DNA from 4 places in the Paenibacillus sp. J22TS3 genome. Region 1 is predicted to be linked to each of the others. Evidence: riboswitches for the same ligand, from Rfam matches in the RefSeq annotation. Region 1 holds a riboswitch; each other region holds the start of a gene.
What was found. Region 1 has a riboswitch for cyclic di-AMP ahead of KJS63_RS00740 (3D domain-containing protein). Riboswitches for the same ligand answer to the same signal wherever they lie in the genome.
Positions count from the first base shown of each region.

Region 1 (4,246 bases):
TGGCAGCCCCCGGTCTTTTCTCACCATAAAGAATTGGCCCGGCTTCCCCTCGTATTCCCCGGCCACCTTCATCCGGAACACATCGTGTGACACCTGTATATTTGATAAGATTTCAGCCATTTGCACGCTCCCCCTTGTTCCTATAAAATGCCCTTTTCTGCTGGAGGATGCCGTGATATTCCTCACTCGTCAGCTTTCTGTGGATAAAAGCAATCCCATAGGGAAATAACAACACGTATCAAACTAAGGAAAAGGGGAGATTCCTAATGCGATTACGTACTACTGCTCTCCTGCTGACTAGTGTTTCGGCCTTGCTGCTATCGCTAGTTACCCCAGCGGCTACCGCCTCTTTGGACAGGCAGACTCTGTCCAAAATCAGCCCAGAGTCCAATCAGGAGTCTCTAACTCTAGGCGAGCTAAGAAAAAAATATTCAGAGACCTTCAAGTTCAGAGGACCTCATATTAAACAGGTTGCTTTAACCTTCGACGATGTTCCAGATCCCAGATTCACCCCTCAGGTGCTAAATATTCTCGCGAGACATCACGTCAAGGCCACGTTCTTCGTAGTTGGAGCCCGTGCGCAAAAACACCCTGAACTCGTCCGCCGTATACATAGAGAAGGACACATGATTGGCAACCATTCTTACAATCATCCTTTATTTAAGAACCGCGACCTGGCTTATTTCCAGAAACAGATCCTTCGTACCGAGAAAATCATCAATTCTATGACAGGTGTAAGACCCAAACTGATCCGTCCTCCTTACGGAGAGATTAATGAAGATCAGCTCAGATGGGTAAAACGCAGCGGTTACAAGGTCATCAACTGGAATGTGGATTCGAAGGATTGGAAAGGACTGAACAAAAGCGCGGTTAAAAGCAACATTCTTCAAGCCGCAGGGCCGGGGTCCATTATTCTTCAGCATGCCGGTGGCGGCGTAGGCGCAGACCTGTCGGGAACGATCCAGGCGCTGCCTGAAGTGATTTCGGTGCTTAGAAAGCAGGGGTATATTTTTGTGGATTTGAAAAGGCTTCTTCACACTCAGGAGTCAAAATAAAAAGAAGAGGCCAAGCGGCCTCCCCTATCTTTCGGTATGATCACAGTTAGTATGATCAAATACAATCTATGTTACTTGATGACGTAAAGTTTGATATCCTGGAAGCCAAATGTATTTACAGATTCCTGGCTGCCCGGAATGAAGATATCGATCCGGTGACCTTTAATTGCGCTTCCCTGATCAGTCGCAGTGGCTACAAATGCGTTCTTCGGCAGGCCGCTATGGCTGTGTCCGGTCACGAGCACCTTTGTACCCATAGGAATGACTTTAGGGTCTACGGCAATCGTGCCGAGTGTCAGCGGATTCCCGTAATAGTCTACAGGACCCCATCCATTCTCGCTGGGGTGGGCTGAATAAGCGGTAGCCACCACATCGATCGTCTTAGAATAGTTGAAGGTCTTGCCCCAGGCTTCCACGATCTTATCGGCTGTAAATACCTTAAGTGAAGCAATCGGATCCTGCTTCAGAATAACCGGACTAGCGACTGCTGCCTCTGCCTTAAGACTGGTTGGAATGTTAAGGGGCAGGCCTTCATAAATATTCGTCGGACTTACAGCCGGGTTCGCATTCATCAGGTTATCTACGGATATTCCGTATTTTTTGGAGAGGAGATAGAATGTATCCCCTTCCATAGCGGTATGTACTGCGTCAGCATGGGCAGGCGCCATATGTATACATGCGGCAATCCCTAGTGCGGCTGCAACCGTTTTCGCGGCTAGCGCCAGTTTGTTCTTTTTTTTGGACTTGTAGTCATTCTTAGATGTCATTGTAATATCCTCCTTTTAACTATGCCTGCGGAGTTAGCTGTCGGATTCGGATTGAGGATACAACCCGGTGCCGCGGTTAACCGGCACTTCACCCCAAGGATAAGCTCTGATCTCTTCTCATACCTAAGCTTGATCCGCAAATCATCCCCCGCACCAGGTTCTGGTTTCGGCATTACGAATATATCACAATTTTGTAACCAATCAAGCAAGTAATTCCTGGAAATCGCAAATTGAAACAGTTAATTATTACAAAAAATTAAAATTTTCCAGAGCGTTGCAGCCCGTTTCACTGCTGTTCATAGCGCTGCTCTGGGCAGCAGGTCTTTCTTCAGCACGCGGCTAGAATATAAGAAAACCCGGAGCAAAGCTCCGAGTATTATGCTGCTAGCAAATGATTCGTGTTCTACTGTAGACAACCCATCAGCAGAAATCTTGATTTAGAGGCAGGATCATCTCCTTCCAAATGATTTCTATGCAGAATCTTTTTTGTAAATCATCGTTGCTCCCTGTTTTGCAACCATTTTACCGTCCCAATGAAACCTATTAGTCCTATTAAGAATACCAGCAAATAACTAGTACCCATCAAGGGAAACAAAGCGTCTCCGCTTTCCTTCAAATGCAAAGCAGGTACAGACCAAGGCAGATAAGCTCCAATGGTGGTAGGCCCGAACACCAAAGCCAACATTAAAGTTGTAAATGCAAAGCCAATCGGCATCAGAAAACCACGCGATATACAGGCCAATAGGGCAAGTGGTGCACTTAATAATAGGTGGAGAGCACCAATTATAAGAATTAGGAAGAAATAATGTTGTACCATAGCAAACGAAAATCCAGGAAGTCCAATAGAAAAACCCAGTAATAAAGCATAAACAAAGCTGATCAACATCATTACTAAACACCAGAATATAATTGCGACATATTTGGCAATCGCAATTTTACCACGCGATACAGGCAAAGCGAGCAAATCCTTGAGCGTCCGGTCGGAATACTCACGACCAAACGTCCAACTTGTTAACATTCCAAACCCCAGCAGACCAAACACGGATGAATACAAAAACGCAGTCCGTTCAAAAAAAGAAGACCAATTAGGCTGTCCTAAGAACAACGTGATGACAAACAATATAAACAGAAGCGTGCCCCATAAAACAAAGGACCGACGCAATTTGTAAACTTCAACGCTGCATGCTGTCAACAATGATCTCATTCGGTCTTCCCTCCTCAACTCCGATTACTTTGAGAAAATAATGTTCCAAATTCTCTTCTTCAACTTTAAGCATAGTGAGCGGTACTTCATGATGAGCAAGCAATCTCACAATATGTTCGGGGTGCTTAACGGCATGTTCGTCGGGCAGGACAAAGCAGTTATTCGATGTCGAATGTACCGCATACCCGGAGTCTGAAAGAATAACTTGAGCCTTCCGAGCATCCTTCGTTCCGATCATCAACTGCTTTCGGCGGATGGTTTCAAAGTCTTTGGTTGTCAGTTCTTCAAGCAATACTCCTTTGTGAATAATGCCGATTCGAGAAGCCAATTTGGACATTTCCTCAAGGATATGACTCGATATAAACACGGTAACCCCATGTTGAGAAGCTAGAGATTTCAGCATTTCCCTTATCTCCACAATTCCGGCTGGATCAAGTGCATTCGTTGGCTCATCAAGAATCAGAACGTCAGGCTTATGAATTAATGCTTTGGCCAATCCAAGTTTCTGCGCGTTACCAAGTGACAAATCTCTTGCCTTACTATCCGCATATTGGGTCAAATTCAATTGCTCCATAATCTCGTCAACGGCCCTCGGAACCGGTAATCCTCGCAACTTGGCCATCAAATTCAAATTTTCCCTAACTGTAAATTGAGGATAGGCATAAGGTACTTCCACCATATAACCTACCCGTCTCGACAAATCGGGATTCCCGTTAGCCCAGCGCTGACCAAATAAATACACTTCTCCAGAAGAAGGTTTGCTTAAGCCGAGAAGAGCTCGGATGGTTGTCGTTTTCCCTGCACCGTTCAACCCCAAGAATCCATAGATTTCTCCTTTCTTAACGGAAATTGAAACGCGATCTACAATGACTCTACTCCCGTATTGCTTAGTCAAATTAACGGTTCGAATAATATCTTCCATAATAACAGTCCTTCCTATTGCCTAATTAAAGGAATAAAAGAGCCGGCGGCCATATGAGATGTTGAATAGATCCCCACCGGCATTATCCAAATCAGTTTGCGCGATAAATGGAATTCAAGTAATTCGAAATTGATGCTGTATCATCAAGGGAAGTACGCAGTGCAATATAACCGTCCGGTCGTATCAATACGAGTTCTTCGCTTGTTACATCGTAAATTCGATAGGCATTCCCTCCTGAGTCGATTATGCCTTCCACCCCCTCCACATTCGCTGGCAGGATGCAATGCACATGGAGCTC
Region 1 covers NZ_BOSF01000001.1:159,372-163,617, forward strand. The annotation lists gene KJS63_RS00730 (dihydroorotate dehydrogenase electron transfer subunit) at 1-120, opposite strand, end outside; gene KJS63_RS00735 (polysaccharide deacetylase family protein) at 267-1,055, shown strand; gene KJS63_RS00740 (3D domain-containing protein) at 1,127-1,822, opposite strand; cyclic di-AMP (ydaO/yuaA leader) riboswitch at 1,830-2,004, opposite strand; gene KJS63_RS00745 (ABC transporter permease) at 2,316-3,026, opposite strand; gene KJS63_RS00750 (ABC transporter ATP-binding protein) at 2,995-3,948, opposite strand; gene KJS63_RS00755 (FAD-dependent monooxygenase) at 4,040-4,246, opposite strand, start outside.

Region 2 (4,246 bases), on a different contig from region 1:
ATATCTTCGATCCTGCTCATGGATTAATCTCCTTTGCTCTCTAATTGTTGAAGGGCTGCGGCGAACTCCTCACGGCTGATATGGAACACACGCAGACGTTTGAAGAACTGCTTGCCGTTGCAGTATCCGATGCCCAACTGCTCCCCCATAAAGCGGCGTCGCTCAGCCGCATGCGGATGGACGATTAAACCCGCTTCGATCAAATCCTCGAAGCTGATCAGAATCTCTTCGCCGCTGTATTCGCTCCGCACCCTGGATAGGGCCTCCCGAATATCCTGGGGCGAAGCATTCTCCACCCCGATATCACCCTTATGCGTTGCCGCCGCCTCCGTCAGGAAGGCATGCTTGCAGCCGGGAACCTTGGCGGCTACAATCTTGCGAATGCGTTCTCCCGCATGATCCGGGTCCGTTAGAATGATAACCCCCCGGCGCTCCTGGGCCAGCTTAATTTTACGAATCACAGCCGGGCCAATGGCGGAGCCGCCCGTTTCAATCGTATCCGCCTCCACCGCTCTTTTAATCGCCACGGTATCATCCCGTCCTTCAACCACAATGACCTCCTTAATCATGGACGCCATCCTTTCTTCGTGCGTGTCTGTATCTTAAAACAATCCCCTGCCCGATTACCATAAACAGGAACACTCCAGTATCTATAATCTCTGCACTGCCTTACCGATATAAAGATTAGATACGGCTAGCGGCCAGCGGTATAAGTTCTATTCATAACAAAAAGAAGAGGAATTCTCCTCTCCTTAGCATGCACATATTTACTATGTGTAATAGTATCTTATTCATGGATTAAAGTAAACGATGCCTAAGCCAGGCTAACTAGTTCAGTTCGGGCTTAACCGGTCCAATTACATAAACTGTGCGGCCTTTTTTCCGCCCGAAATTGTTAGCTGCTTTCAAACTGTCATAATACACATCAATCTTATTGCCTTTGATTGCGCCTCCTGTATCCTCCGCTTTACGGAAGCCGACACCCTCAATATACACCCACCAGCCCATTGGGATCACATCGGTGTCTACTGCGATCGTTCTACCTTCCTTAACCCGGGCTCCCGATGCAGTATTCGTACCGATCCCGCTCTCTTCCGCAGAGTAAGCGGTCAGGGATACATTCTTCAGCAACTTTTTATATTTGAACTGCACGCCGCCCTTTTTGACACTGTTATTCTGGCTGATGCTCACAGATTTAGATGAGCGGTCAATGCTAGCTGCAAGTACTTGAGTTTTAGGTTTGGTGCCTACCGCCAATACTTTTGCAGATGGCTGTCTTTCTACGGACTTACTAACCAACCGCTTCGTTACCAGCTTGCCATCCTGGTACACCTTCTCAATGTGATGCACCACAACGCCAGTTTGGCCTTTGCTCAGCAGTTTGGTTTTTCCCTTCTCTAGAGAGGGGTCCGACGTTTTGACGAAGGTATAAGGGATGCTCTCCGCTTTCTTCGTTGTACGTTTATCCACGCGCACGACCCGAATGTGCAGATCCGAGCTGACTGGAGTATCCAGGGATGGATATACTTTGTCATCACCCGATACTTTAACGCCTAAGTTCGTAATAGCGTCCTTAACCGTCTCTGACGTTGTCAGATGTTTGTTAGTGACTCCGTCCGCCGTAACCTTAACCGGAACTATACGGCCCAGAATGTACTGATCTCCCTCAGGGAGCATACCACCCAAGTCTGCCGTACCCTTATCCCCCGAATTTGGGTTCAATGCTTGCTGTTCCAGCCCTTGATCAGGCTTTGATACCGATGTGCCTGGAGATGGTGTCTTACCATCCGCAACCAAGTAAATGTTCTTGTCAGCCTGGCCATAGAACCAGGTAGTTACGCCGACAAGCAGTGCGATGGTAACAATCCCTGCCACAACAATTTGACGCTTGTTTTCTTTCTTCCACCGCAACGCGTAAGACATGCTGGATGATCGTGACTCATGGGTAGTTTCCTTAGATCCGAAAAAGCCCACTTCTTACGTCCTCCTTCATAGCCCCGCCGTCTAAGATCGACTTGTATAAAAATTGACGCGACTATACCGATTTTGACGAAATGCCCTACTGCACATTTCGCATCCCGCACCAGCCTGTTCAGCGCTACTCATATGTCATACCACTGTATGACGTTCCTGTCTCCTTTATTCAAAACAAAAAGAAGCCTAGAGAAAGAGTGTAAGAGGATCTCTTTCGTGGCTTCCGGCTGACTAAAGGAATGTAGGATGCACGAGTTGCCTCTCTCTTCATACGCTTACGAGGTTAGCTGTCGGGTTCGGGCGTAGAGAGCTGCCCTATCTCAGTTCATCCGCTCATGGCGCAATGACCTTGAATTCACCCCAAAGACCCGTTAAAGAAATCAAATACGGAACGTTCAGTCAACAATCCGTATTGGTTCCCCCGTTCTCCGGTTGCCCGAAGATTCAGCGAGACTGGTTCTTGGAATTGTAATTGATGTGTGAATGGAGCCAGTAATTCGTGGCTTTATACCCGGTTAGGTTTACATCCAATTCACATAGCTAGCAAATTCGTGGTGCTGCCAGACCAAATCAATTACTGAAAAGATTCTATCCTGTTTATATGCATGTTGTAAAGCAGGAATCAACTAGTTTTTTTAAAAAATTGGTTAATTTTTTGTAATAATCATCCTTTTTTAGATTAAAAACTATTAATCTTTCCCAAATACTCTTTATTTCATCGGTTTTACTCCCGATTTCACCTTATTCCAAATCGTTCCAGTGCATTTCGGGTGGTAATTTCCGCGATTTCCTCTACAGATACACCCTTTAGCTCTGCTGCCATTTCGGCAACAAGACGAACGTGTGCAGACTCATTTCTCTTCCCCCGATACGGGTGCGGAGTCAGATACGGGGAGTCCGTTTCAATCAACAGCCGGTCCATGGGAACCTGTTTTAATACTTCTTTGGGCTGCTTAGCGTTCTTAAACGTAATGGGCCCCCCAAAAGAAATGTGGAATCCCAAATCCAGACACATCTTGGCCGTCTCCCAGCTGCCTGAGAACGAATGCATTACCCCGCCAACCTCCTCAGCCTTCTCTTCCCGCAGAATCCGGACCACGTCTTCATGAGCATCCCGGTTATGAATAACAATCGGCATTTTCAAGCTTCGGGCAAGTCCAATCTGCTTGCGGAATACCTGATGCTGAATTTCCTTGGGTGAGGTGTCCCAGTAGTAGTCAAGGCCTATCTCACCGATGGCCACAACCTTCTTGTGCGCACATAATTCGGCAATCCACTCCAAATCCCCGTCCTGCATCGTAATCGCGTCTTGGGGATGCCAACCGACAGCAGCGTAGATGAAATCGTAGGTTTCGGCAAGCTTCATAGTGGATGGAATGGTCTCCCGGTTAAATCCGACATTAATCATCCGGCTGACCCCCTGCTCTACAGCACGGGCAATCACTTCCTCCCGATCCTCGTCAAATTGCGGTGCATCCAAATGGGTATGTGTGTCGAATAACACGGATATTTCCTCCTTCACATTAGAGCAAATTAAGTAGTGCAGCTATTTCCTCCGGCAGCTTGCGGGCGAGTCCACGCAGCTTTTCTTCCGGATAATACATGTGATATTTCCCGCGGTGTATTCCGCTGATAGAGCGGACAATGTCGGACACCTCTGAAATTTCCCGCAGCCGGTCCTGCCGGTCCAGAAGCAGAATTTGTTTCTTCTTGGAGTTATCCTCCGGCCGGAAGACATCATAAGGCAGATCCGTAGGGAAATCAATTTCCAGATCGTAATTAGGATCAAGTCCTAAATCGCGGAAAGAGCGCCGGATTTCATCAATAATTTCCATATCTAACATTTCAAGTTCTACATATTTATACAGTTTTCTGTCGATAAATCGTGTGCACAAATCTGCCAGCAGCGGATCGTGTTCACGTCGCCATTGAACAAAAGAAGTCTGTACTAAAGCCTCATCAAGCAGCAGGTATTCTTCAACGGTCAAATCCCGGTTGAACAGACCCGGAAGCGGGTCAGGCAGGAAGGAGAAGCGGAAGCCCTCCTGGTGAAGCTCCTTCGCCCTGCGGAAGATCTGCCGCAGAATAATCTCGGAACTTCGGGTTACCGGGTGGAAGTATACCTGCCAGTACATTTGATATCTGGACATCAAGTAATCTTCCACAGCATGCATGCCGGACTCCTTAACAACCACTCTACCCTGAAAGGGGCGGAGCATCCGCAGAATCCGGTCAATATCGATGGTTCCATAATTGACCCCGGTGAAATAGG
Region 2 covers NZ_BOSF01000014.1:47,908-52,153, forward strand. The annotation lists gene rsmA (16S rRNA (adenine(1518)-N(6)/adenine(1519)-N(6))-dimethyltransferase RsmA) at 1-20, opposite strand, end outside; gene rnmV (ribonuclease M5) at 24-569, opposite strand; gene KJS63_RS25675 (resuscitation-promoting factor) at 829-1,974, opposite strand; cyclic di-AMP (ydaO/yuaA leader) riboswitch at 2,231-2,434, opposite strand; gene KJS63_RS25680 (TatD family hydrolase) at 2,711-3,478, opposite strand; gene KJS63_RS25685 (HD domain-containing protein) at 3,498-4,246, opposite strand, start outside.
Region 2: linked by a shared signal. The riboswitch ahead of KJS63_RS25675 (resuscitation-promoting factor) and the one ahead of KJS63_RS00740 (3D domain-containing protein) in region 1 are both predicted to bind cyclic di-AMP.

Region 3 (4,246 bases), on a different contig from region 1:
TTATCAATTCCCAAAGCCTGAAGACGCTGCCGCTGAGTCTGTCTCTATTCTCGGATGGCTTCGGTACAGATTATGCCCTTACCATGGGGGCGATGGCGATCGCTGTAATCCCGACCATTGTTATCTATCTGATTCTTCAGGAGCAGATTATGAAAGGTATGGTAGCCGGCTCAATCAAGGGCTAGGAACAACAGGTTAAACCCATAAGAAGAGCTTCCAATCAGATTCCCCAACATAGATCCCCCATGCTTTATACCAAAAAGACACCCTTTACTCAGGGTGCCTTTTTGGTGTTCCCGGGAAAGCTGCACACGTCACCTTAGTGCGCGGTGTGTGGCCCGGCGATCTTTATGCTTGGATGCCTTAAACATGCATGAGGATTGGGCAAAGCCCTTTTCCTAGGTGCGTAAATCACCGTTACGAAGCCCAGGAAGAGGGCCTTCACTTCTATCCAGCTTCTTAGGTACCTAGGGACTTAGGGAGCTGGATTATTTTTTCAGACGGTAAGGAACCGTGGTAACAATGACCTTCTTGCTGTAGAGCAGCTTGGTGCGAATCATCAGGCCGGATTGGTTATGGAGAATATTATGCCATCCCTTCTTCGGAATGAATTGGGGGATCACCACAGTAACCTGATAATTCGATTCACTGGCCTTTCGCTGCACGGTATCCACGAACTTGAGCAGCGGATGAATAATGCTCCGGTAAGGAGAGTAGAGGGTAACGAGCCGTACGTCCGGCTGCCATTTCTCCCATTTGGCTTCGAATTCATCCTCGTCATGCCGTTCGAATGGTACATAGACTGCGATAATTTGATGAGGGGATAGTGACTTCGCATAGTTCAGCGAGTTCTCAACTACATGGGTAATCCCTGCAACAGGTACAATAATCACATTGCCTTCAATTGGCACAGCCCGCTCGCAGGTGGTTAATCTCAGCTGGTCCCCCACCGCTTCATAGTGCTTCCGGATCCGGTAGAAGAACAGAATAATCAGCGGCAGGAAGATCAATACCGGCCATACCTGATTGAATTTGGTCAGAAAGAACATGAGCGATACGGTGAGACTGATCAAAGCCCCGATCGTATTGATGATAAATTTCGGTACCCAGCCTTGGGGCTTGGTGCGCAGCCATTTCAGCATCATTCCGGTCTGGGACAGGGTAAATGGAATAAATACCCCAACCGCATACAGTGGAATCAGGTGCTCAGTCTGTCCTTTAAATACGACAATCAGGATAATGGAGCAGACTCCCAGCATGATAATTCCGTTGGAATATCCCAGCCTGTCTCCTCGTACCGTGAACATTCTTGGAATGAATTTGTCCTTGGCCAGGTTTACAGCCAGCAGAGGGAATGCGGAATACCCCGTGTTGGCGGCCAGAATAAGAATCAGAGCCGTAGTTCCCTGGATAAAAAAGTACATGAAATTGCGGCCAAATGTCATTTCCGCGATTTGGGAAACTACCGTGACTTGAGCTTTAGGGGCTACCCCGTAATAATAAGCCAGGAATACAATTCCCGAAAACAGCACAGCAAGCAGGGTTCCCATAGCCAGCAGCGTCTTGGAGGCGTTGTTCGGCGCCGGATCTTTAAAGTTCGGGATGGCGTTCGAAATCGCCTCAACCCCCGTAAGCGCAGAACTACCTGATGCAAAAGCCCGCAGCAGCAAGAATAAGCTGATGCCAGCGACAGGGGTTCCAATTGGAGCGTGCAGCTCAGCTGGCACATGGCCTGTCAGGATGTTAAATATGCCGACCCCGATTAGAATGAACAGAGCTAGAACAAACAAGTATACAGGGTAGGCCAGAATTGAGGCCGACTCCGTGACTCCTCTCAAGTTCAAGGTCGTGATGAATAATACAAAAATAATCGCAATAATTACCGTATAAGGATGCAGGCTGGGAAAAGCGGAGGTGATCGCATCTGTTCCTGCGGACACACTCACGGCTACGGTCAGAATGTAATCCACCAGCAGTGAACCGCCGGCTATTAGACCATAGTTCGTTCCAAGGTTTTCCTTGGATACCACATAGGCTCCCCCGCCGTGCGGATAAGCAAAAATAATTTGACGGTAAGATAAAATTAGTGCGGTTAACAGAACCAGCACACCTACGGCAATCGGTATTGAATACCAGAAGGCTGCCGCACTGATTGTAATTAGGACAAGCAGGATTTGCTCCGGCCCATAGGCAACGGAGGACAAGGCGTCAGAGGACAGAATGGCCAGAGCTTTGGTTTTGTTTAGTTTTTGCTCGCCCAGTTCTGTTGATTTCAGGGGACGCCCGATTAAAAATCTTTTTAAAGACATTCTCTCCACCACCAGTATGGTAAAAATTAAGACATAAACCCAAGTGCTTTACGAACTATACAATGTCCACAAGTCTAATCATACATACTCAGGTTTTAAATATTCTGGTCATGGTTGAATCCACCTTCCTTCTCAAATAACGCTTACGGAGTTAGCTGTCGGATTCGGGCCCTTGAGTAGCCCTACCTTGTAATAGGATTCACCCCCCGGATCGATTCAATCCGTTAGAACGGTTCCCCCGCATCTTGTAAGATTTCAGCGAATATATGGAAATTGAAAACCGATGATTATCATACTCTCGTACTTCATTCTTGTAAACACCTTTTCGTACTTCTTAAACTATCCTTAAGATTGCGGTGCAGGTATTTTTCTCATTTGGCGATTATTGTAATGCCCGGACTGATTGTTTATTGTGCTTCAGATTGACCTATGATCAAGACAAGAACCCCCTGCCGGTCTCCCGGAGGGGGTTCTTCACTATAAGGAATTGAATTAGTTCACTTTGACGATCCGATTCTCAATCTTTGCGTCAATGTCTTTGCCTGCAAATTTAGTTTTTACATAATCAACAAACGCGTCCAGATCCACTGGCCCAACTTCACGGTTGGTTCCTTTAGTCAGGGTAGTGTATCCGTCTCCGCCGGAAGCCATAAAGTCATTAACAACAATCGTATAGTTCTTGGTGTCTTCGAGTGGTGTTCCATCGGCTTTCTTCACTTCAACGATCTTGGAGCCATCCGGCTTGCTGTCGTCGTATTTGTAAGTGAGGCCGGAGACTTGCCCGATGCGGGTCTTAGGCGCTCCCCATTGCTGATTCAGCAGCTCTTTGATTTGGGCCCCGGTCAGCGTCAGCTTCACCAGCACGTTGCCGAATGGCTCAATGCCGAACATGTTGCCATAGGTGATGGTTCCCTGCGGCAGATCGTTGCGGATGCCGCCGGAGTTCATGAAACCGAAGTCGGCCTTCATGGTCTCGCGCATGCTGTCGGCAATCAGGTTGCCCAGTGCGGATTCACCAGCCGTACTTGTAGTACGGGTGATAGCTGCAGCTGTCTTGCCGACAGGTGCATTCAGGACCGGAGCGTTCTTCGCTTGATAGTCAGCAACCATCTTGGTGATTTCCGCATCCGGTGTGATTCCTTCATGTTTGGTATCCACAATGGTAGCTTTCTTGCTCACAATGTTGTGCGTAGCACGGTCAATTTCCAGGTCAAAATCGGAGAAGGCCACCCCGTAAGAGTAGGACTCCACGATCAGCTTGTTGTCTACCACGGCATTCAGACCGCCATGGTCATGGCCGCCCAGAATCACGTCAACTTCATCGTCTACCGTGTTCGCGAGGTCTACAACTTCACCGGTTGGGGCATCCTTGGACCCTGCGAATGGGTCGTGGGCCAGAATTACGATAGACCGGATGCCTTGAGCCTTAAGCTCAGCTACAGCTTTGTTGACGGCTGTGGTCTGATCGGTAAAGGTAAGGCCTTTAATACCAGCCGGGCTCACGATAGAAGGTGTAATATTGGTAACCACACCGATGAATCCGATCTTTACACCGCCTACTTCCTTAACGGTGTAAGCAGGCAGGAACGGCTTGCCGTTCTCATCCAGCACGTTCGCCACCACATAAGGGAAGCTGGCTCCCGCGAAGTCATGGCCGTCCTTCGGGTTCTTGCCCCCGTGAATCAGGCGGAGAGCTTCCGCAGGTCCTTTGTCGAACTCATGATTGCCCACGGTGCCTACAGCAAAGCCAAGGCGGTTCAGAAAATCAATCGTTGGTTCGTCCTGCAGCAGGGCGGAAATCGGGGAGCTTGCCCCTACAGCATCGCCTGCATGAACCAGAAGGGTGTTCGGGTTCTTGGCTTTATACTGCTTCAGATAAGCAGCCAGATAGTCGGCACCGCCTACAGTGGCAGTTACTTTGCCCGAGGCATCTTTAA
Region 3 covers NZ_BOSF01000009.1:94,960-99,205, reverse strand. The annotation lists gene KJS63_RS22710 (carbohydrate ABC transporter permease) at 1-185, shown strand, start outside; gene KJS63_RS22705 (APC family permease) at 489-2,309, opposite strand; cyclic di-AMP (ydaO/yuaA leader) riboswitch at 2,434-2,580, opposite strand; gene KJS63_RS22700 (bifunctional 2',3'-cyclic-nucleotide 2'-phosphodiesterase/3'-nucleotidase) at 2,802-4,246, opposite strand, start outside.
Region 3: linked by a shared signal. The riboswitch ahead of KJS63_RS22705 (APC family permease) and the one ahead of KJS63_RS00740 (3D domain-containing protein) in region 1 are both predicted to bind cyclic di-AMP.

Region 4 (4,246 bases), on a different contig from region 1:
ATCAGTACTATGCCGATGATGTTCATGACTTTGCCTGGTCTGCCTCACCGAACTTCGTCTATGCCGAGGAGCCCTTCTCCTCGCCGGAGGTCCCCGGTGTCCGGATCAAGCTGTACCTCGATCCCGCTCACAAGAACCTGAAGGACCGCTATTTCTATGCAGCCAAGGCGGCTTTATCCTCCTACAGCAAGTGGTATGGGCGGTATCCCTATTCCACACTCTCTATCGTCGTCCCGCCGGCAAGCGGCAACGGGGCTGGCGGAATGGAGTACCCGACCCTGGTCACCGCATTCGGGGCGTCTTCCGAATCTCCAGGTTATGAGCTGGAGAGGACAGTGGTCCATGAGATCGGCCATCAATATTTCTATGGCATGATCGCAAGCAATGAGTTCGAGGAAGCCTGGCTTGATGAAGGCTTCACCTCTTACGCGGAGGACAAACTCATGGAGAGTGCCTACGGGGTTACATCCGCCCTGCCGATTCAATCCAGCTTCGTGAATCAGCCCGCAGCCCTGCCGAAGGAGGCTTGGAAGTACGGCTCCGCCGATGCCTATGCCCAGAATGTGTATACCCGCGGCAAGCTCGTGCTGCTTGGCATTGAACGCCAGGTTGGGACTCCCGTCATGAACAAAATCATGGCCAAGTACGCCGCCAAATTCCGCTTCAAGCACCCGGCCACCGTGGATTTCCAGCGGACGGTTGAACAGGTGACAGGACGCTCCTGGAAGGACTATTTCAATCAATATGTTTACAGCGGCCAAATGGCTAATTTCGCTGTAGACTCCATTACAGTGAGCCCGATTACTCCAAAGGACCCATCCGGCCCTCTATATGAATCGGTTGTCAAAATCAGCAGACTTGGCGGAACCTACCCTGAGGTTCCTGTCATCTTCAGCTTCAAGGATGGCCACATCGTTCGCAAAACCTGGAAAGGCGACGAAAGCCAGATCGTCTATAAGCTGCAGTACAAACAGCCGTTAGCCTGGGCTATGGTTGATCCCGGCTACACCCTGGTGCTCGAGAACAAACATATCAACAACTATCTCAAGTCCGAAGTGGAAGAGAAGACGGGGACCCGTTGGAATCTGGGCATAACCAAGGTGGTGGAATCACTTCTTGGCTTGCTCTCATGGTGAGGTGACAATAGATGCGATACATTCGCGGTGGATGGCAAAGTACCAAAGCTCAGTTTCCCGTTGTAATCATTCTCTTTCTGTATCAGCTGCTGTGGGGCGTCTTTCTGTACCGTCTGATTAACTCGGCCATCATTCCGCTGCTGCAGCGCTATCCGGACCCTGCCCCGAGCGAGCTCAGCCGCCTGCTGTTCTTTATCGAGGGGCAGCTTGATTTGAAATACAGCCAGGAGGTACATCAGTACCTCTGGCTGCTGGCAGGCATGCTTCTGCTGAGATTGGTGCTAACCCCGCTGATTCAAGCGGGCGTAATGTACGGACTCCGTCCGGATACGCAAGATGGAGCCGGTCTGGTCTTCTTTCAGGGAATCGGGCGGCTGTGGAAGCCGGTCACCCTCTTTTATATCATCGAGCTTATTCTTGTGATGGCACCGGGATATTGGCTGTTCCCCAAGCTGCTTGACCTGCTTGTAAAAGGGATTCAGAGCGGAGGCTCTCCTCTTCTCTATGCTGTTATGTATATTCTCGGCTGGCTGATTTATGGCTATTTGATTCACCAGCTGCTGCTGTTCGCTCAGTTTGGGTACTTATTCGGTGCCGGAATCTTCTCGGGGATTCTGATCTATCTGCGCCGTTTTCTTCCGGCGGCCGGCATCTCCCTCCTGCTGGGAGCGGTCACCCTTCTGCTGTTTGGCAGCTTCAGCACGGCCTCCTGGATCTGGACCGGATTCGCGGCTCTAATTCTTCAGCAATCCTATCCTTTCATTCGCAGTCTTCTCAGTATTTGGCATATATCCTCGCAATATCACCTGTGGGATGAAAAGAAATAAAGAAGTCATAACTTCGTCCCATCCCGCGCCGCTCAAGGCCTTCACCGTTTGGTGAAGGCTTTTTGTCTTTCAATTTCCGGGAAATCTCGCAATCGGCCATTGCCAAAAGATACCTACCTTGTTACAATGTGAACTATGACAGTAACAACATTGTAATTATTTTTTGGTCACAGCAGGAGTTTCGACATACATGTCGTATACATTATTATGGAACGAGCTAACTAAGTCGTTTCATATAGGTGCCAAGATGAATAAGCCGAATTCCCTGCACCGGGAAACGGGGGAACCACTTTGGGTGAATTGATCTCGCAACGGAGGGATCATAGGGGACCTTCAACCGAATCCTTAAGCTAACCTCGCAGGCATTGGAAGGAGTTTAACCGCTTTTGAAGAAGAAACTTGCAGTAGCAGCAGTGTCTATGTCCATTTTGTTCTCGATGGGAGCTGGAAGCGTTTTCGCAGACTCCAAGCTGGACAAAGTCGTAGACAAGGTCATTGGTACAGAGTATAAGTCGGGTGGAACGTCCACCAACGGTTTTGATTGCTCAGGCTTTACTCAGTATGTATTCAACAAACTGGGAATAGACCTTCCTCACCAATCGGGCTCCCAATACAAGATGGGTAAGGCCGTACCGAAAGATGAATTGAAAGCCGGAGATCTGGTATTCTTCAATACTTTGGGAAATGGTGTGTCTCATGTCGGCGTATATGTCGGTGACGGGAAGTTCGCACACGCTTCATCCAAGAGAGGCGTTACCATCAGCAAGCTGAGTGACAGCTACTACACCAACCGCTACGTTGGAGCCAAACGCATTATGAGCAATGAGAAATTTGAAGCCGTTGCCGATTCCTCTACCGACAACGATGACGTAGAATAAGTTATCCCTTGCTTGGCCCGCAATGATTCTTGCCGGAATCGTGCGGGTTTTTTGTTTGTCTTTTTAACAATTCTGTTACTAATTATTAACCGTCCCTACAGGAAATAAACCGTATACATATGTTTTTTTGACAAAAAAAGTGAGTTCTAACTTGCCAAAGCTTGGACGCTTTGGTACAATAGGCAAGGAATTAGTAACAACTTTGTCATTATTGTTGTCATTTGTCGGAGCGTCACTCACGAACCAGCCCAGAAACTCCAAGATTCGACATCAATTGCCTGGAACGCTGGGATCCTGAAGTCTCGGTTCTAATCGAGCATTCAGATTAGGTGTACTAAACCAACAAATCAGCCGAATTCCCACACACCTGGGAAACGGGGGAACCAGTTATGGGTGAATTGATCCGCATTATAGGGATCATAGGGAACCTTCAACCGAATCCTTAAGCTAACCTCGCAGGCCTTGGAAGGAGTCTAACATCTTGAGAAAGCAACTTACAGCAGCCGCAACGAGCTTGGCTCTATTGTTCAGTCTAGGAACAGGAAGCGCTTTTGCCAGCTCTACCCTTACTACTACGGTAAAGAGTGTTTATGGAACGCCATATAAAACCGGAGGTATGTCTACCCGCGGTTTCGATTGTTCCGGATTTACAACTTTTGTGTTTAAGAAGATGGGCGTAAGCCTGGCCCGCCAGTCTAAAGCTCAATTTCATCAAGGTTCGCCGGTGATGGCGAAGAGCCAACTTAAAGCGGGAGATCTGGTATTCTTCAATACCCTGGGTAATGGGGTATCCCATGTTGGAGTATTTCTTGGAAACGGCCAATTCGCGCATGCCTCTTCCTCAAAAGGTATCCACATTGACCGTCTCAGCAGCAGTTACTACAGCAAACGCTACGTTGGAGCCAAACGCATTCTTAGCCAAGCGAAATATAAGAAATACGCTGTAAACCTGTAAGTTCCACTCCCTCAAATGGAGCTTACGAGATTGCCTTACTCACTCGACCACAGACGATTCTTGCCGGAATCGGCCTGTGGTTTTTTTGCACCTAACTCTAGAACGTTGCCACTGCACAAAAGGTTTCAAAATAAAAACCTGCCGACCAACTATTTTATTCCAGCCCTGCTTATCATATATATACCCACTCTTTTAGGGGATAAACGTACCACAGATGAGTTTCTGTAACTTTTTTCTTATTTTTTAAAATGAGGTGATCTCCATAACTCTTAACAAACATACAGATTTCTATGCCGTTCCTATGAGCGAGTCCCACGGTCAGCAGATTTGCACCTGGGTGTATGAACCCCCCTATAATATTTACGGCTTTCTGCCTTGGGAGCAGATGAGGGCCCTAGAGATTGAGTTCGGTGATCCAAAGCTTCGGGAGGAACAATATATTTCGGTGTT
Region 4 covers NZ_BOSF01000012.1:17,187-21,432, reverse strand. The annotation lists gene KJS63_RS24635 (M1 family metallopeptidase) at 1-1,136, shown strand, start outside; gene KJS63_RS24630 (hypothetical protein) at 1,148-1,963, shown strand; cyclic di-AMP (ydaO/yuaA leader) riboswitch at 2,208-2,343, shown strand; gene KJS63_RS24625 (C40 family peptidase) at 2,350-2,841, shown strand; cyclic di-AMP (ydaO/yuaA leader) riboswitch at 3,181-3,318, shown strand; gene KJS63_RS24620 (C40 family peptidase) at 3,323-3,796, shown strand; gene KJS63_RS24615 (GNAT family N-acetyltransferase) at 4,098-4,246, shown strand, end outside.
Region 4: linked by a shared signal. The riboswitch ahead of KJS63_RS24625 (C40 family peptidase) and the one ahead of KJS63_RS00740 (3D domain-containing protein) in region 1 are both predicted to bind cyclic di-AMP.